Regions from separate parts of the Desulfovulcanus sp. genome, predicted to be linked through region 2. Evidence: predicted binding sites of a transcription regulator. Region 2 holds the regulator's gene; the other holds the start of a gene.
What was found. The regulator HrcA, encoded in region 2, represses chaperone genes, less so after heat shock. The targets are predictions, from matches to a motif close to TGTTAGCACTCNNNNNNNNNGAGTGCTAACA.
Positions count from the first base shown of each region.

Region 1: the regulator HrcA is predicted to act here: its motif matches at 1,156-1,186, upstream of groES (co-chaperone GroES).

Region 1 covers NZ_CEYAEZ010000033.1:6,488-14,868, reverse strand. Annotated here, with positions in the region: gene serS (serine--tRNA ligase) at 1-851, opposite strand, end outside; gene groES (co-chaperone GroES) at 1,254-1,544, shown strand; gene groL (chaperonin GroEL) at 1,576-3,207, shown strand; gene AC3WVG_RS06770 (cobyric acid synthase) at 3,725-6,355, shown strand; gene AC3WVG_RS06765 (transcription antitermination factor NusB) at 6,384-7,667, opposite strand; gene AC3WVG_RS06760 (DUF116 domain-containing protein) at 7,664-8,381, opposite strand, start outside.
Region 2 covers NZ_CEYAEZ010000078.1:332-8,712, reverse strand. Annotated here, with positions in the region: gene AC3WVG_RS10505 (FAD-dependent oxidoreductase) at 1-1,097, shown strand, start outside; gene AC3WVG_RS10500 (tRNA (cytidine(34)-2'-O)-methyltransferase) at 1,214-1,663, opposite strand; tRNA gene AC3WVG_RS10495 (tRNA-Val) at 1,761-1,836, opposite strand; gene AC3WVG_RS10490 (hypothetical protein) at 2,011-2,187, shown strand; gene rfbB (dTDP-glucose 4,6-dehydratase) at 2,227-3,249, shown strand; gene rfbD (dTDP-4-dehydrorhamnose reductase) at 3,246-4,106, shown strand; gene hrcA (heat-inducible transcriptional repressor HrcA) at 4,434-5,462, shown strand; gene grpE (nucleotide exchange factor GrpE) at 5,849-6,442, shown strand; gene dnaK (molecular chaperone DnaK) at 6,523-8,381, shown strand, end outside.

The DNA.
Region 1 (8,381 bases), on a different contig from region 2:
TCTATCTTGTTAAATTGATGCTGCCTGATAATGCCTTTGGTGTCCTTGCCATATGAACCGGCCTCGGAACGAAAACAGGGGGTATAGGCGACGTAGGTCAAGGGTAGATCCTTTTCCTCCAAAACTTCATTTCGATGGATATTGGTCACAGGCACTTCAGCCGTAGGAATTAAATAATAATCCCAGTTTTCAAGTTTAAACAAGTCCTGCTCAAATTTAGGCAACTGCCCGGTTGCTGTCATGCTTGCCCGGTTAACTATGACAGGAGGCAAAACTTCTGTGTAGCCGTTTTCAGTAGTCTGCACATCAAGCATAAAATTAATCAATGCCCGCTCTAAGCGAGCTGCCCAGCCCCAATAAAGGGCAAATCTTGAGCCGGTTATCTTGGCTGCGCGATCAAAATCCAGCCCGCCCAAACTGACCCCAATTTCCCAGTGCTCTTTGGGCTCAAAATCAAACGTGGGCTTGTCTCCCCATTTTTTCTCCTCTTTATTGTCCTGCTCATCTTTGCCCACGGGCACACTTTCGTGGGGAATATTTGGAATGGACAAAATCCACTCTTGAACTTCCTCTTCAACTTGCTTTAGTTCCTTGTCCAACTCTTTGATTTTCTGGGACAAGCGGCCAAGTTCGGCAAAAAGATCACCGGGGTCCTGGCCTTGCTTTTTCATCCTGGCCACCTGCTCCGAAGCCCTGTTTCGCTCCATTTTTAGGGCTTCAACCTCTTGGAGCAGAGCCCTGCGCTTATTATCCAGATCTTGATACTCTGTAAGGTCCAGATTGGAATTTCTCTGTTGTAGTGCTTTCACAACCAAGTCAAAATTTTTCCGAATAAACCTAATATCCAACATAATTATATCTCCTGCCTTAATTTCTTAGTGCCGAGGTCTAAAGGTCAGCTCTCGCGACTTGAAACATAGGTCAAAACTTTTGCTTGTGCATCATCTCTTTATTATTTAGTACCCAACCAAACTAGCTGCCCAAAACTTTAGGTTTTGTCAAAATTTTGCGAAAAATCGTCATTCCTCGGAGCTTGAAAACTATTCTTATTAACGCCATTCCCCCACGATCCTTGCTTGCCTACTCAAACCCCCAACTAGATAACCACCTAATAATTTTGGCAATTTTTCTCATCAAGAAAAAATTTTAAAATTTTATTAGCACTCACTCTTGACGAGTGCTAATACGATGTTTATATGGCGGAACGACTTTGAGGATCAGAAAATTTTAAAACTCAAATGGAGGTGAATAGCATGAACTTAAAACCTTTACACGATCGTGTTCTGGTTAAACGTTTGGAAGAAGAGGAAGTAACCAAAGGTGGAATCATCATTCCTGATACTGCAAAAGAAAAGCCCATCAAGGGTGAAGTTGTTGCTGTAGGCCCTGGCAAAATAGCCGATGATGGCAAAACCATCCCTATGAGCGTCAAGGCAGGGGATAAAATCTTATTCAACAAATATGCCGGCACTGAAGTCAAAATTGATGGTGTTGAACATCTGGTAATGCGCGAAGACGATATTTTGGCTATCATCGAAAGCTAAAGCAACAACAAAATATTAAGGAGGAGAAAATATGTCTGCAAAAATTATAAAGTTTGATGCTAAGGCACGGGAAAAACTTAAAAAAGGTGTAGACGCCCTAGCTGAAGCTGTAAAAGTAACACTGGGCCCCAAAGGCCGCAACGTAGTAATTGAAAAGTCTTTTGGCTCTCCATTAATTACTAAGGATGGTGTTACCGTAGCCAAAGAAATCGAGCTCGAAGACAAGTTCGAGAACATGGGAGCCCAGATGGTTAAAGAAGTAGCCAGCAAGACAAGTGATGTTGCTGGTGACGGTACCACCACAGCAACTGTTCTCGCCCAAGCTATCTTCACCGAAGGCCTGAAGCTCGTAGCTGCTGGCCGCAATCCCATGGCTATTAAGCGCGGTATTGACAAGGCCGTTGATGCAGTTGTTGCTGAGCTGGAAAAGATTGCCAAACCTACCCGCGATCAAAAAGAAATCGCCCAGGTTGGAACCATTTCAGCCAACAATGACGCCACCATCGGTAACATTATTGCCGAGGCCATGAACAAGGTTGGTAAAGAAGGCGTTATTACTGTTGAAGAGGCCAAAGGCCTGGAGACCACCCTGGATGTGGTTGAGGGTATGCAGTTTGATCGCGGATATCTTTCCCCATACTTTGTTACCGACCCAGAAAAGATGGTCTGTGAGCTGGATGAGCCTCTGATTCTCATCAATGAGAAGAAGATCTCCAACATGAAAGATCTCTTGCCTGTCCTCGAGCAGGTAGCCAAGATGGGCAAGCCACTGCTCATTATTGCTGAGGACGTAGAAGGCGAAGCATTGGCCACACTGGTAGTAAACAAACTTCGCGGCACCTTGCAGGTAGCTGCTGTTAAAGCTCCTGGCTTTGGTGAACGCCGCAAAGCCATGCTGCAAGATATTGCCATCTTAACCGGTGGCCAGGTTGTTTCTGAAGATCTTGGCATCAAGCTGGAAAACATCACCATCAATGATCTGGGTCAGGCCAAACGCGTTGTCATCGACAAAGAGAACACCACCATTGTTGACGGCGCTGGTAAGCCTGAAGATATCAAGGCCAGGGTTAAACAGATCCGGGCTGAAATTGAAGAGACCACCTCTGACTACGATCGTGAAAAATTGCAGGAGCGCTTGGCCAAAATCGTTGGCGGCGTAGCTGTAATCAATGTCGGTGCAGCCACCGAGACCGAGATGAAAGAGAAGAAGGCTCGCGTCGAGGATGCCTTGAATGCAACTCGGGCTGCGGTTGAAGAAGGTATTGTACCTGGCGGTGGCGTTGCCCTGATCAGGGCTATGAACTGCCTGGACGACGTAAAGCCTGCAGATGATGACGAAGCCGCAGGTGTTGAAGTAGTCCGCAAGGCTATCCAGGCTCCTCTGCGTCAAATCTGCCGCAATGCTGGCTTTGAAGGCGCAGTAATCATCGAAAAGGTTAAAGAAGGCAAGGATGGCGAAGGCTTTAATGCTGCCACTGGAGAGTTTGAGGATCTCATCAAAGCCGGTGTAATTGATCCTAAGAAAGTAACTCGTATCGCTCTCCAGAATGCTGCTTCTGTAGCTTCCTTGCTCCTGACTACTGAGGCAGCCATTGCTGAAAAACCCGAAGAAAAGAAAGATATGCCTCCAATGCCTGGCGGCGGAATGGGCGGCATGTACTAATATAAAATACATAAACAAAATAAACAAAGATACCGAAAAAGGCCGGACAAGTTCCGGCCTTTTTATTTATAAAAGCTCATATTTTAACCGCAGACCCACGCAGATGGACGCAGACAAGCGCGCCCTGCGACTTGCCGGTCGCGCTGCTGTCACGGCCTGAAAGGCCGGGAAGGATATTTGAGTTTCGACTCTTGTCGTATCGGATACGGCTATCAGCACACCTGGAAACTAATAGTTACTAACCTTAACCACGGCCTGAAAGGCCGTCAGGTTTTTGTTCGGCAACGTCTGCCGAACAAGAATGTCTGCGTTAGTCTGCGTGGGTCTGCGGTTAAAAAGTGCATTAGATGGTTTACCCAAGCCTTTTGTAATGCATTTCAGAAACCAACACTTTCAACCAGCGGATAAGCATAGGGTTCAGCCACTGGCTCTAAAGTTGCGTCAAACGGATTGTTGTGTTTAAATCGAAATGAGTTTGACTTGATACCCTAACCTTTAAGCCCTACACTGTATTTCTATGCACGGAGGAAATATCTGGGCGGCAGCCAAGCGGATTGGTTGTTCGCCTCGAGAAATTTTAGACTTTTCCGCCAGTATCAATCCTCTTGGCCCGCCAGAATGGGTTGGCCGGATGATGGGGGAGAATTTATGGCAAATCGCCCATTATCCAGACCCCCACAACCAGGAACTCAAACAAAACGCATCTGTTTTTTACGGTGTTGCCCCTGAAGAAATTGTTGTCGGTAATGGGGCATCAGAGATACTCTCTGTGATTCCCAGAGTATTCCCTGCACGCCAGGCCGTTATCCCGGTACCTTCTTATGTAGAATACGAACGTATAGCTAATACATATGGACTAGGGATAAAATATATCTTTCTTAAAGAGGAAAACAATTTTCAACTGGATTTGCAGGAGTTAGAGCAATCTCTAAAAGAGCCGGCCCTGGTCTTCCTTGGGCAACCAAACAATCCTACAGGGCAGACAATCCCTGCCCAAAAACTAGCCAGCCTGGCCCAAAATCATCCCCAAAGTTTTTTTATTATCGACGAGGCCTTTGCTGATTTTACGCCGTCCATTTCGCGCATGTTTTTATTTGCCCTGCCCAATGTAATCACGATTATCTCTTTGACCAAATTTTTTGCGCTACCTGGTCTAAGGATTGGACTAGCCATCGCCCGCAAACCACTTGCCCGCAAAATAGAAAATTTTCTTCCACCCTGGTCGGTTAACTTCCTGGCCCAAAAAATTGCTGCCGCTGCCTTGAATGACCAAAACTATGTTTGCCAGACCCATAAAACCCTGCCCCAGTTCAAGGAAAAATTTATCTCGGCTCTAAAAGAGCTCCCGGAACTGACGATTTTCCCAGGCCAAGCCAATTTTATCCTGGTCAAACTCAACAAAAAGAACCTTACCTCTACCTACCTGGCCGAGAAATTACTACCTCAAAAAATTCTTATCCGCACATGTACCAACTTTAAGGGGTTGGGCTCTAAGTTTTTTCGCCTGGCAATAAAAACGCCTGAACAAAACCAAACCCTGGTCAAAAGCTTAAGAACTATCTTATCTGGTTTCTCATCTTCTCAAGCTCTCATCTTCCCAACCTCCAATCTTCCTAACTTCCCGACTTCACAACGGATCCGTCACCAAAAAAGAAAAGCAAAAGCGATCATGGTCCAGGGGACCAGTTCCAATGCCGGCAAAAGTATCCTTGCTGCTGCCCTGGGGCGAATTTTTCTTCAGGATGGTTTTAAAGTTGCCCCGTTTAAAGCCCAAAACATGTCTCTGAACTCGTTTGTCACCCGGGAAGGATTGGAGATGGGCCGGGCCCAGGTAGTCCAGGCCCAGGCCTGTCGCCTGGACCCGGATGTACGCATGAATCCTGTTTTGCTCAAACCCAATTCTGAAACAGGATCCCAAATTATTGTCTTGGGCAAGCCTGTAGGCAATATGAATGTCAACGAATATATCCGGTTTAAGCCAAAAGCCTTCCGGGCAGCGCAAAACGCATTTGACCAACTGGCCAGCGAATTTGAAATTATAATTTTAGAAGGAGCGGGAAGCCCGGCTGAAATTAACTTAAAAAGCCACGACATAGTCAACATGAGTATGGCCAGATATGCTGAGGCCAAGGTCTTGCTTGTCGGAGATATAGACAGAGGAGGTATATTTGCCTCTTTTGTGGGCACTCTGGCCCTTCTTGAAAAATGGGAGCAGGATTTAATCTGTGGCCTGGTCATCAATAAGTTTCGCGGGCAAAAAGACTTGCTGAAGCACGCATTGGACTTTTGCTCATTATCAACAGGCAAGCCTTTCCTGGGCATTGTCCCTTATATTGACAGGCTGGGTCTGCCAGAGGAAGATTCCGTAAGCTTTAAAGATAACTTCAGCCTGTCCCGACAAGGCGGGACAAAATCTGCAGACAAAGTAGTCATAGGAGTCATGGACCTTCCACACATTTCCAATTTCAATGATATTGATCCCCTCTACCTTGAACCTGACGCAGAGGTAGTCATTTTAAAATCTGCAACAGATATTAAGCAGATGGACGCCCTTATCTTGCCCGGCAGCAAAAATGTCTTTGCCGACCTTAAATTCTTACAGGACAAGGGGTTTGTGCAGGCCATTTTAGATTTCAGTCTTGATGAGAAAAAAGAGCTGGTCGGTATTTGCGGTGGTTTTCAAATGCTGGGGACAAAGATTAAAGATCCGCACAAGATTGAATCTGACAAACCTGAAATACCCGGACTAAACTTACTTCCAATTATAACTGTCCTGTCCCCGGAAAAAACCCTCTCTCAGGTCCAAGGCGTATGGCAAGAAAATAAAATCCCCATCAAAGGCTATGAAATCCATCACGGAAAAAGCCACCCTCTGGCCAACCTGAATCCTGTCATAATTAGTAACGAGCAGAAACCATTAGGTTATGGTTTAAAAAACAGAAATATCTGGGGCACTTATGTCCATGGCATCTTTGACAGTGATGCATTTCGGCGGTTTTGGCTGGATACATTACGGGAACATAAAGGTCTCGCCCCTCTAAAACACATCCAGAGCCATTATGACCTGGAGCCTGCTTTAGATCGCCTGGCAGATATCGTCCGCCAGAATTTAGACCTGGATAAAATTTATGCTTTGGTGGGAGCTTAGGCAGTTATCTTCGTAACTTCCCAACTTCCTAACCTCCTAACTTCTTCTTCCTAAGCCTTGCTCCAAAAAAGAACTCATTTAGCCCCTTTTTTTCATCAGTTTGAAAGGTGCGTATAAGTTGCAAGGATTTGTTTTCTTTAACCAGCCTTTTGATTTGTCCCTCGTTTTCATCTGGGTTTAAGGTACAGGTAACGTAAATAAGCTCTCCACCTCGAGGTAAAAGGCTGGCAGCACATTTAAGCATTCTAGACTGACCCGATATAAACTTTTGAATATCTTTTGGCTTTCTTTTCCACTTAATATCTGGCCGACGGCTTAAGACCCCAAGACCTGAGCAAGGCACATCCAGCAAAATTGTTGACGGGTGTATCTTCAGTGGCGGATAAAAACTAGACCCCACAAAATAGGGGAAAGTTGACTTTAAACGCTTGGCTTCACCCTTTAATCCTTTGATCCGGCCCAAATGCACATCACTGGCTAGCACCTTGCGCCCCAGCCTATGTAAGAGAAATGTTTTTCCTCCCCGACCGGCACAGGCATCCCAGATTGGCTCTGGCCAGCTTTTGGGATCAAGCTCTAAAATAACCTCCTGGCCAGCATAACTTTGCCTGGAGTAATTTATGTGGTTGAGTAGTTGATTGGTTGAGTGATTGAGTTGGCGCAAAGCAACAATAGGGGGATGATGAGCTAAAATTACGTCTGCTCCCGCCGCGAAAAGTTCACGCCAGGAAAACCCTTCATTAACGTCAGCGTCAATCCTGATACCCAGAGGCGGTTTGGCAATACTTTGCTCCAGAATATTCCTGGTAAATTCCTGACCATAGGCTTTCAGCCACAGATTAACAATCCACTCCGGACAAGAATAGTATCTGGACAAAAAAATATTTATTGGAGGATTATCCTGCTTAAACAGCCTCTCATCATGAACATCCAACCTGGATAGCTTGCGCAGGACCGCATTGGCCACATTAGCCAGTCCCTGCCCGAAACCTTTTTTTACAGCTGCCACAGCCCAGGAGACAGACGCATAAGCAGGGATTTTCAAAAACAAGAGTTCATAACCGGCCAACCCCAAAATTAACCTTACTTTTGGGGGCAACTTTTCCGGTGCCTTAAGATAGAGGGAAAAGAGATGGTCAACACGACCTTTCAAACGCAAGTATCCATAACAAAGCTCAGTTATCAGCCCCTTGTCTTCTTCTTTGGCTACTTTTCTCAAATGTTCATCCAGGCTAGCTTGCAGTTCCCTGTGGCTGTTTAGTACTTGAGAGAGGATTTTTAGAGCCAGCTGGCGTGCGTTTGTTGGCTTCATCTTTTAGACAAGGGCAGGACAAACTTGTTTAAAACCCACTGCACATGGTCAAGAAGAACCAGTGTATCTATGCACGGGCCACAGGGTCTTAGATTGAGGATGCCATAAACAGGAATAGGGTAGGTATCTTGAATACCGCTGGCCAAATCCCGTTCACAGGCCACAGCAATAATAAATTTGGGCCTGGCCTGAACAACTATTCGCCTGGCAATGGTCCCGCCGGTAGCAATAGCCAACTTGACCCCATATTTTTCACTTAACTCCAACAATCCGGCAATAGGACATTTACCGCAACGTTTGCAGTTAAAGATATCGTAAGTCAGCCTGATCTTGCACGAACTGCTTTGCAAGCAATGAGGCATGAGCATGAGCACATCATTTGAGGCATATTGTTTATGCTCAGCGCTTATCAGTTCGTTATTTACCTTGATAAAAGAAGCGCGTACTTTTTGTTTCGGAATACCGAGCAACCGACCAAGTAAGGTCATCAAAGGTAAAAAAAATTTTATGGATAAGCCGCGCAATTTTTGCGAAAAAAAAATATTTTTGCCCAGAATGATATTTATGATCAGCCCCAAAGAGGCCCAGGCAATAAAGACAATCAGGCCCAAAACCAGAAAACCTAAAATCCAAGGGGCCAAAGGGTGAATATTTTTTAAGCCTACATAGGGAATAATCCAAAGTAGTACCAAAGATATACAGATTAAAATGGAT
Region 2 (8,381 bases):
ATATCCTGGCTGCTATCAGCGAAGGTCGACTGGATGAAAAGAAATATGCGGGTAAACAGGTGGTAGTTATTGGCGGAAGTGGTGTGGCCATAGATGCTGCACGCTCATTACGCCGTTATGGAGCCAATGCGGCCCTGGCCTGTTTGGAATCTAGTGACAGGTCATCCAAAGATGGAATCCTGGCCAATGAAGAGGATGAAAAGGGAGGTCTGGAAGAAGGAGTAGCATTTTATTACTCCCGAGGCCTGCAAAACATAGAAAGGCAAAACGGCAAACTGCTTTTAACCTTTTCTCGTTGTACTTCGGTTTATGATCTCAAAGACGGACAAAAAATATTTAATCCTCAGTTCGATCCCAACGATCTCATCACCCTTGAGGCAGATTATGTAATCTTCGGCATAGGCCAGTTACCTGATAGAGATTATTTACAGGAGTTATATACTGATGACGGACGCCTTGATGTTAATCCCCACACCTTTCAGGTATCGGACCAAAATATTTTTATGGCCGGAGATGTATTTAGAATCGGTTACGCTTCACAAGCCATAAATAGTGGCAAAGAAGCAGCAGAATCCATAAAAAAATATCTACAGGGTAAAAACCTCCAAGAAGAAAATAAACAAAAATATTACATATCACTAAAACCTCTGCCTTATACAAAAGAAAATATTGAGCCAAAGCCTGATCAAAAACCTGAATGTTTGCCAGTGGAAGAACGGCTACACAGTTTTGCTCTGGAACAGGCGGGTTTTACTTTGGATCAGCTGATTGCAGAAACCGGCCGTTGCCTGCATTGTGGTGGATGTGAAAACTGTAAAGGCTGTGTGACACTAGGATTCCGCGACGAATTATGCAAAATGTATATTATTGAGGAAAATTGTGACGGTTGTGGTTTTTGTATTGATGTATGTGCGGTAGGAGCAATTACATTAAAAGAGTATAATTCTGACGGATTGGTCAAAAAAATTGCCGAAGTCGATACTGTCCGTTGTCGCGGGTGTGGCATATGCCAGGCCACGTGTCCTAAAAATGGCTGTGCAGTAACAGGCTATGAACTTGACCGACTAAGAGAACAAGTAAGGCAAGCGCTTATTTAGAAAAGTTAGGAAGTTAGGAAGTTAGGAAGATAGGAAGATAGGAAGATGGGTGGATGGCAAATCCATAAAACAACTTCTTCTTATCTTCTCAACTTCCCAGCTTATCAACTACTTTCTTAAATCTTCCCTGTCTGCCTATAAGCCTCATACAAAATAATAGAGGCAGAATTAGCAAGATTTAGGCTGCGAACCTTGCCCCAAATAGGAATCCGTATCAGGTAGGGGGACTCATCTAAAATATACTCGGGCAAGCCCCTGGTCTCCGGCCCGAATACAAGCATATCCGTTTCTTCAAATTCAAACCGAGTATAATTTTGACCTTTTCGGGCACTGGTCATGACCAGCCTCTGCTCCGGACTCAAACTGCTTTTAAAGCTTGTCCAATCCTTCCATACCCTAAGGCTAACATGAGGCCAATAATCCAAGCCGGCTCTCTTTAAATACTTGTCCTCCAAGCTAAAACCCAATGGTTCAATCAGATTCAAAACAGTATTCGTGGCAGCACACAGCCTGGCAATGGTTCCAGTATTTGGTGGTATTTCCGGTTCAAAAAGGACAATCTGCATGTCTGAAAATAAATGTTTTAAAATTATCAAGGGATTACGCAACAAATGAAAGGGCAGGCCAAAGTTGCCTGCCCTTTCTTCGTGTCTTGTGCTGGTTTGGTGGGCGGTCGGGGATTTGAACCCCGGACTTCCACCGTGTGAAGATGGCACTCTCACCACTGAGTTAACCGCCCAATACTAAAGCTATCTTTATTCAAAATTTGAGATATTGGCAACTACTTTCAATTCAAAAAGCAGGGCAATCGCAACCAAATTTGCTACTTCGCTAGGTGCTTTTTATTTAAGAGCCTGTGACCAAACCCTTACCCCTTTTAATCCTTAACCCTTACCCCTCAATTAAGATTTAGGTGCGAAAGCCCTACTCAGCCAATGCCATCTCCCTTGAAGAATCCAATATTTTTCAATATAGGAGAAAAATCTTACAATATTTGCCCAAAGGTATCCTCTATGAGGTACAAAAATATCTATTCAAAACAACTGTCAAACGTTATCTGCTTCTGGACCGCGACCCCAAAACATTATAAGGAATAACGGAGCAGTCTGAACTAACTTAAGGAGGATACATGAACATTCTGGTTACCGGTGGATGTGGGTTTATTGGCTCTAACTTTATCTACTATTTATTCGAACATTATTCAGACGTTAAAGTCATCAACCTTGACAAACTCACTTATGCCGGCAACCTCAAGAATCTGGTTCCAATAGAAAAGAAATATGGTGATAAACGGTATTTCTTTATCCGCGGATGTATCGCGGACCGGGAACTCGTTCCAGAGATCCTCAAAAAATTCCAAATCGACGCTGTAATCAACTTTGCAGCTGAATCCCATGTGGATCGATCCATAAATGATCCTGCCCCTTTTATCACTACCAATATCAATGGCACCCAAAATTTATTGGAAGCTTCAAGACAAGCCGGTATTAAAAGGTTTATTCAGGTTTCCACGGATGAAGTTTATGGTTCCCTTGGACCAGAAGGACTCTTTTCTGAAGAGACACCTCTCGCCCCTAACAGCCCTTATTCCGCATCCAAGGCTGCAGCGGATCTATTAGCCAGGGCATACTATAAAACCTATGGTTTCCCTGTAATTATCACTCGATGCTCGAACAATTACGGGCCGTTCCAGTTCCCGGAGAAATTAATTCCTCTGGCTTTTTTAAAAGCCAGGCAAGATGAATCTATCCCAATTTATGGAGACGGACAAAATGTCCGAGACTGGATTTATGTCCTGGACCATTGTCAAGGCGTGGATTTGGCTTTGCAAAAAGGCAAAATTGGGCGTGTTTATAATTTTGGAGGAAATGCAGAAAAGCCTAATCTCGAAGTAGTCAAAGCAATCCTGGACTTTTTAGGTAAACCTCATACCTTACTCAAATTCGTACAGGACCGGCCCGGCCACGACCGGCGCTATGCAATGGACTTTTCTCTGGCTACCAGAGAATTAGGCTTTAAGCCCTCGGTTGATTTTAAAAAGGGTTTAGAATTAACTCTTAACTGGTACCTTGAACATCAAGATTGGATTAGCGAGGTCCAATCCGGAGAATATCAAAATTTTATGCGTAATTGGTATAAGGACAGAACATGAACAATCCTGGACGTGCCCTTGTTTTAGGTGGAAAAACCGGCTTGCTCGGTCAAGCCCTGACTACAGTTTTGACGGATGAAAATTGGACTGTATTCACCCCGGGTCGAGAGGACTTGAATCTCTTTGACCCCGAAGAAATAGCTTCATTTGTAGACCAAAATGAGATCAGCCATATCTTTAATACAGTGGCCTATACCAAAGTGGACCAGGCTGAAGACGAAAGAAACCTGGCCTATGAACTAAATAAAAAACTGCCGACCTTGCTGGGCAACATTGCCAGAGAAAGAGATATTTATCTCATTCATTACAGCACTGATTTTGTTTTTGATGGCCAAAAAAATACCCCCTATACCACAAAAGACAAAACTAATCCTCTAAGTGTCTATGGCCAGAGCAAACTGGAGGGCGAGAAATCTCTTTTAGATAATTCTTGGAATAAACTGATCATTATCCGTACGGCCTGGCTTTTCGGACCGGGCAAGTCCAATTTTGTGGCAAAAATTTTAGACTTGGCCCAAAATAGAGAAACTCTGGATGTGGTTCACGATCAGGTGGGGTCACCAACATACACACTGGATCTGGCCAAATACAGCCTTAAACTGATAAAAAATGCCGGTCATGGCCTTTACCATCTGACCAACAGCGGCCAGGCTTCCTGGTGTGAGCTGGCTTCAGAAGCAATCAAGTGTGCCGGTCTTCACTGCCGGGTCAATCCAATTACTTCCTCTGAATATCCACAAAAAGCGGTCCGTCCTCCTTACTCCGTCCTGGACTGCTCTAAATTTACCGAGATTACCGGGATTAAACCACGCTCCTGGATACAAGCTTTACGCGACTATATTTTTCGTGACTCGTAAAAATCGATCCGATACGGTTCGGCAAAATGACCGGAAAAACTCTCGATAAAAGGTTATTGATTTCTGATTATACTTAAGAGCCTGTGGCCGAACCTTACTTAAGAGGACAATTTTTCATAATTTTTTCAATCCTGATTTCTAATCTGGTAGTCAAAATGGTGTGTGGGCACAGGCTCTTAAGACTCCAGAACGGACTGCCGCCTGCCACTACCTGTTCTCCCTTGCCCAGAAAACAACTCAAAATTTTATATTACGGTTGACAGGTGTATTTTGCGTTATTAACTCTTTAGCACTTTATACGCTAGAGTGCTAAAGAGGTGTCATCATATGAGGTTAACACAAAGGGAAATAGACGTCTTATCCACTTTAATCCAGGACTATATTCTTACAGGCCAGCCAGTGGGTTCCAGGACTGTGGCCAAAAAATCTCAGCTTAATCTAAGCCCGGCCACAATCCGAAATATTATGGCCGATTTAAGTGAAAGAGGTCTCCTTTCCCAGCCACATACTTCTGCGGGCCGTGTGCCAACGACCAAGGCCTTGCGTTACTATCTAGACTCTATTTTAACTATCAACCCTCTTCCTCTGGAAGAACAGCAAAGAATCAGCAAAACATTGGAAGAGGTCGGCCCAGATCTACCCCAGACCTTAAGCCAAGCCTCAAAAATTTTATCCTCTTTGTCAAACCAGATAAGTATGGTTCTGACTCCCAGAAAAAGCCTGGTTCGATGGCAACAAATTGATTTTATTCTCCTTAGACCCGGCTTGGTTATGTCTGTTTTGATTCTGGATGGTGGGCTAATTCAAAACAAAGTTATTCAAGTTGATAAAGATATCACTGCTGATGAATTGATCAAGTATAGCAATTTCTTAAATGATTCCTTTCAGGGTAGAACCCTGTACCAGGTACGCGAAGAAATATTAGAACAAATGAAAAAAGCACACCTGGAATTTGAACACCTCTATAAAAAGGCACTCAAGCTGGCTCAGGACACCTTTGAAGCGAACAACCGCCAGGTTTTTGTAGAAGGAACAATCAATCTCTTAGAGGGAGAGGAACTTTCCGACATCAATGCTATGCGTGATCTATTCAAAATCTTAGAGGAAAAATCTAAGCTTTTGCAATTATTAGATAAGACCATCGAATCCAGAGGATTAAATATCATCTTGGGTGAAGAGCAAAACTTAGAAGAGTTGCAAGAATATAGTGTTATATCATCACCTTACAGCATAAAAGATGATACTTTAGGTGTGGTCAGCGTTATTGGTCCCATGCGCATGGATTACTCAAAAGTCATTCCAACGGTTGACTTGATGGCTAAAATACTTAGTCAAATATTCCGCAAGCATTTTTAGTCGTGAATCGTTTGCAGAGCCTGTGGGCAACCCCTATTTTAATCGTTGATTGAAAGTCTTGGTTTCTGAAATGCATTACAAACGGCTTGGGTAACCCAATCTTAGTGATGCTTGCGGAAAACAGAGCATCGGGATGAATGGGCTGAATACTTTGCGATATTGACCATAACTATCGATAATAAAAGAATATTTGTTTACCTAAAATATCCCATTATGCTCTGTCCGCAAGCAAGTTTTAGATGAGTCCAAGTCTTTGTACCAGCATGAAAGAAATCAAGACTGAAATAAACCTTGGAAATTAAGTTAATAAAAAGGTTCGGCCACAGGCTCTGTAGAAACGCGCGGCTTTGCCTCTCTACATAAAATATAACATCGGAGGAAAGGGTATGGATAATATGGATAAGGAAAAACAACAAGAAACCAAAAATACACAGCCCGTTGATAAAAAAGAACGGCCACAGACTCAGGAAACTAAAGATATAAGTTTAAATGACGAAGAGTTGAAAAAAATTTGCGAGGAAAAATTTTGTTCGGAATGTGAGCAATTAAAGGACAAGCAGCAGGAAGTATTACGTATTTTGGCAGACTCAGAAAATTTAAAAAAAAGACTTATTAGAGAGAAAGAAGAATTTTGTAAATTTGCCACTTCTACCATTATTGAAGATATTTTACCAATCATGGACAATCTGGAGCTGGCAATCACACATGGCCAAAAGACAGAGGCATGCAAGGATCTGTTGCAAGGGGTGGAAATGACCCTGAAGATGTTTAAAGAAACCTTAAAAAAACATGGCCTTGAACCAGTGGGTGAGGAAGGTGAAAGGTTTGACCCCAATATTCACGAGGCCATGGCTCAAGAAGAGCGTGAAGATATGGAAGAAGGCATGGTATGCCAGCTCATGCAAAAAGGGTACAAGCTTCATGATCGCTTGCTCAGACCAGCCAGGGTTATGGTCAGCAAAAAAAGTGAGAAAAAATAAATCTATATCCCTTTACTTCTGCGTAAACGGACTTATGAATTAAAATTGAAAAATTTCTTTCAAAATAGGAGGCTAATGTTATGGGAAAAATAATTGGCATAGACTTGGGAACTACAAACAGCTGCGTCTATGTAATGGAAGGCAAGGATGCCAAATGTATTACCAATCCTGAAGGAGGACGCACAACTCCATCTATTGTGGCCTTTACCGAGAAGGAAAGGCTAGTTGGCGAAATTGCCAAAAGACAGGCTGTGACTAACCCGGAAAAGACAATCTTTGCCGTCAAAAGGCTTATGGGCCGCAAGTTTGATGACCCGGCCATAGAAAAATGGAAACAAAGATGTCCATATAAAATTGTCCCCGGACCCAATGGGGATGCCTATGTTCAGGTAGGCGACAAAAAATACAGCCCACCTGAAATCTCAGCCATGATTCTGCAGAAACTCAAAAGCGATGCAGAGGCCTACTTGGGAGAAAAGGTCACAGAAGCAGTTATCACTGTTCCGGCATACTTTAACGACAGTCAGCGCCAGGCAACCAAAGATGCTGGCCGCATTGCCGGTCTGGATGTAAAAAGGATAATCAACGAACCTACTGCTGCTTCGCTGGCTTATGGTTCGGACAAAAAGGTTAACGAAAAGATCGCTGTTTTCGACTTAGGTGGCGGTACTTTTGACATCTCTATCCTGGAAGTCGGAGATAATGTAGTTGAAGTTCGGGCTACTAACGGTGATACCTTTTTGGGTGGTGAGGACTTCGACCAGAGAATTATCAACTACATTGTCGATGAGTTCAAAAAAGAAAACGGTATAGACTTAAGCCAGGATCGGATGGCCCTGCAACGGCTGAAAGAAGCGGCTGAGAAGGCTAAAAAAGAACTATCTTCCACCATGGAAACTGAGATTAACTTGCCCTTTATCACAGCCGACCAGACCGGTCCGAAACATTTGAATATAAAACTTACCCGGGGCAAGCTGGAAAAGTTGGTAGAAGACCTGGTGGAAAGGACAGTTGAACCATGCAGAAAAGCTTTAGAAGACGCAGGTCTTAAGCCTTCTGACATTGATGAAGTCATCCTGGTTGGCGGCATGACCCGTATGCCTCTGGTTCAGAAAAAGGTGGCTGAGTTCTTTGGTAAAGAGCCCAACAAGAGCGTAAACCCGGATGAAGTTGTGGCTATGGGCGCAGCCATTCAGGGCGGCATCCTGACCGGTGATGTGAAAGATGTTCTTCTACTTGACGTTACTCCGCTCTCTCTGGGTATCGAGACCATGGGTGGTGTCTTTACCAAACTCATTGAACGCAACACCACCATTCCAACGCGCAAGAGCCAGATCTTTACCACAGCCGCAGACAACCAGCCCTCAGTGTCTATCCACGTTCTGCAGGGTGAAAGACCAATGGCTGCGGACAATATGACTCTGGGCAGGTTTGAACTTACCGGTATTCCACCTGCACCCAGGGGAGTACCCCAAATTGAGGTTACCTTTGACATTGATGCTAACGGCATTGTCAATGTCTCGGCTAAAGACCTGGGTACAGGAAAAGAACAGTCCATCCGCATTACGGCTTCCAGCGGTTTATCCGAAGAGGAAATCCAGAAGCTTATCAAGGAAGCCGAGGCCCATGCAGAAGAGGATAAGAAAAAACAAAAACTTATTGAGGCCAGAAACCACGCTGACACCTTGATTTACACAACTGAAAAATCCTTGCGCGACCTGGGTGACAATATCGACAGCACCCTAAAGGGAGAAATTGAAAATAAAATTGAAGCCCTGAAGAAAGCCATGGAGGGCGATGACGAGGAGGCCATCCGTCGGGCAACCGATGAACTGGCCCAAGCCTCGCATAAACTGGCTGAAAAACTTTATGCCCAGAAAACAGAAGGTGGCGCTCAGGCCGGGGAACCTGGAGGAGCCAAGGCCGGTCAGGCCGGCGG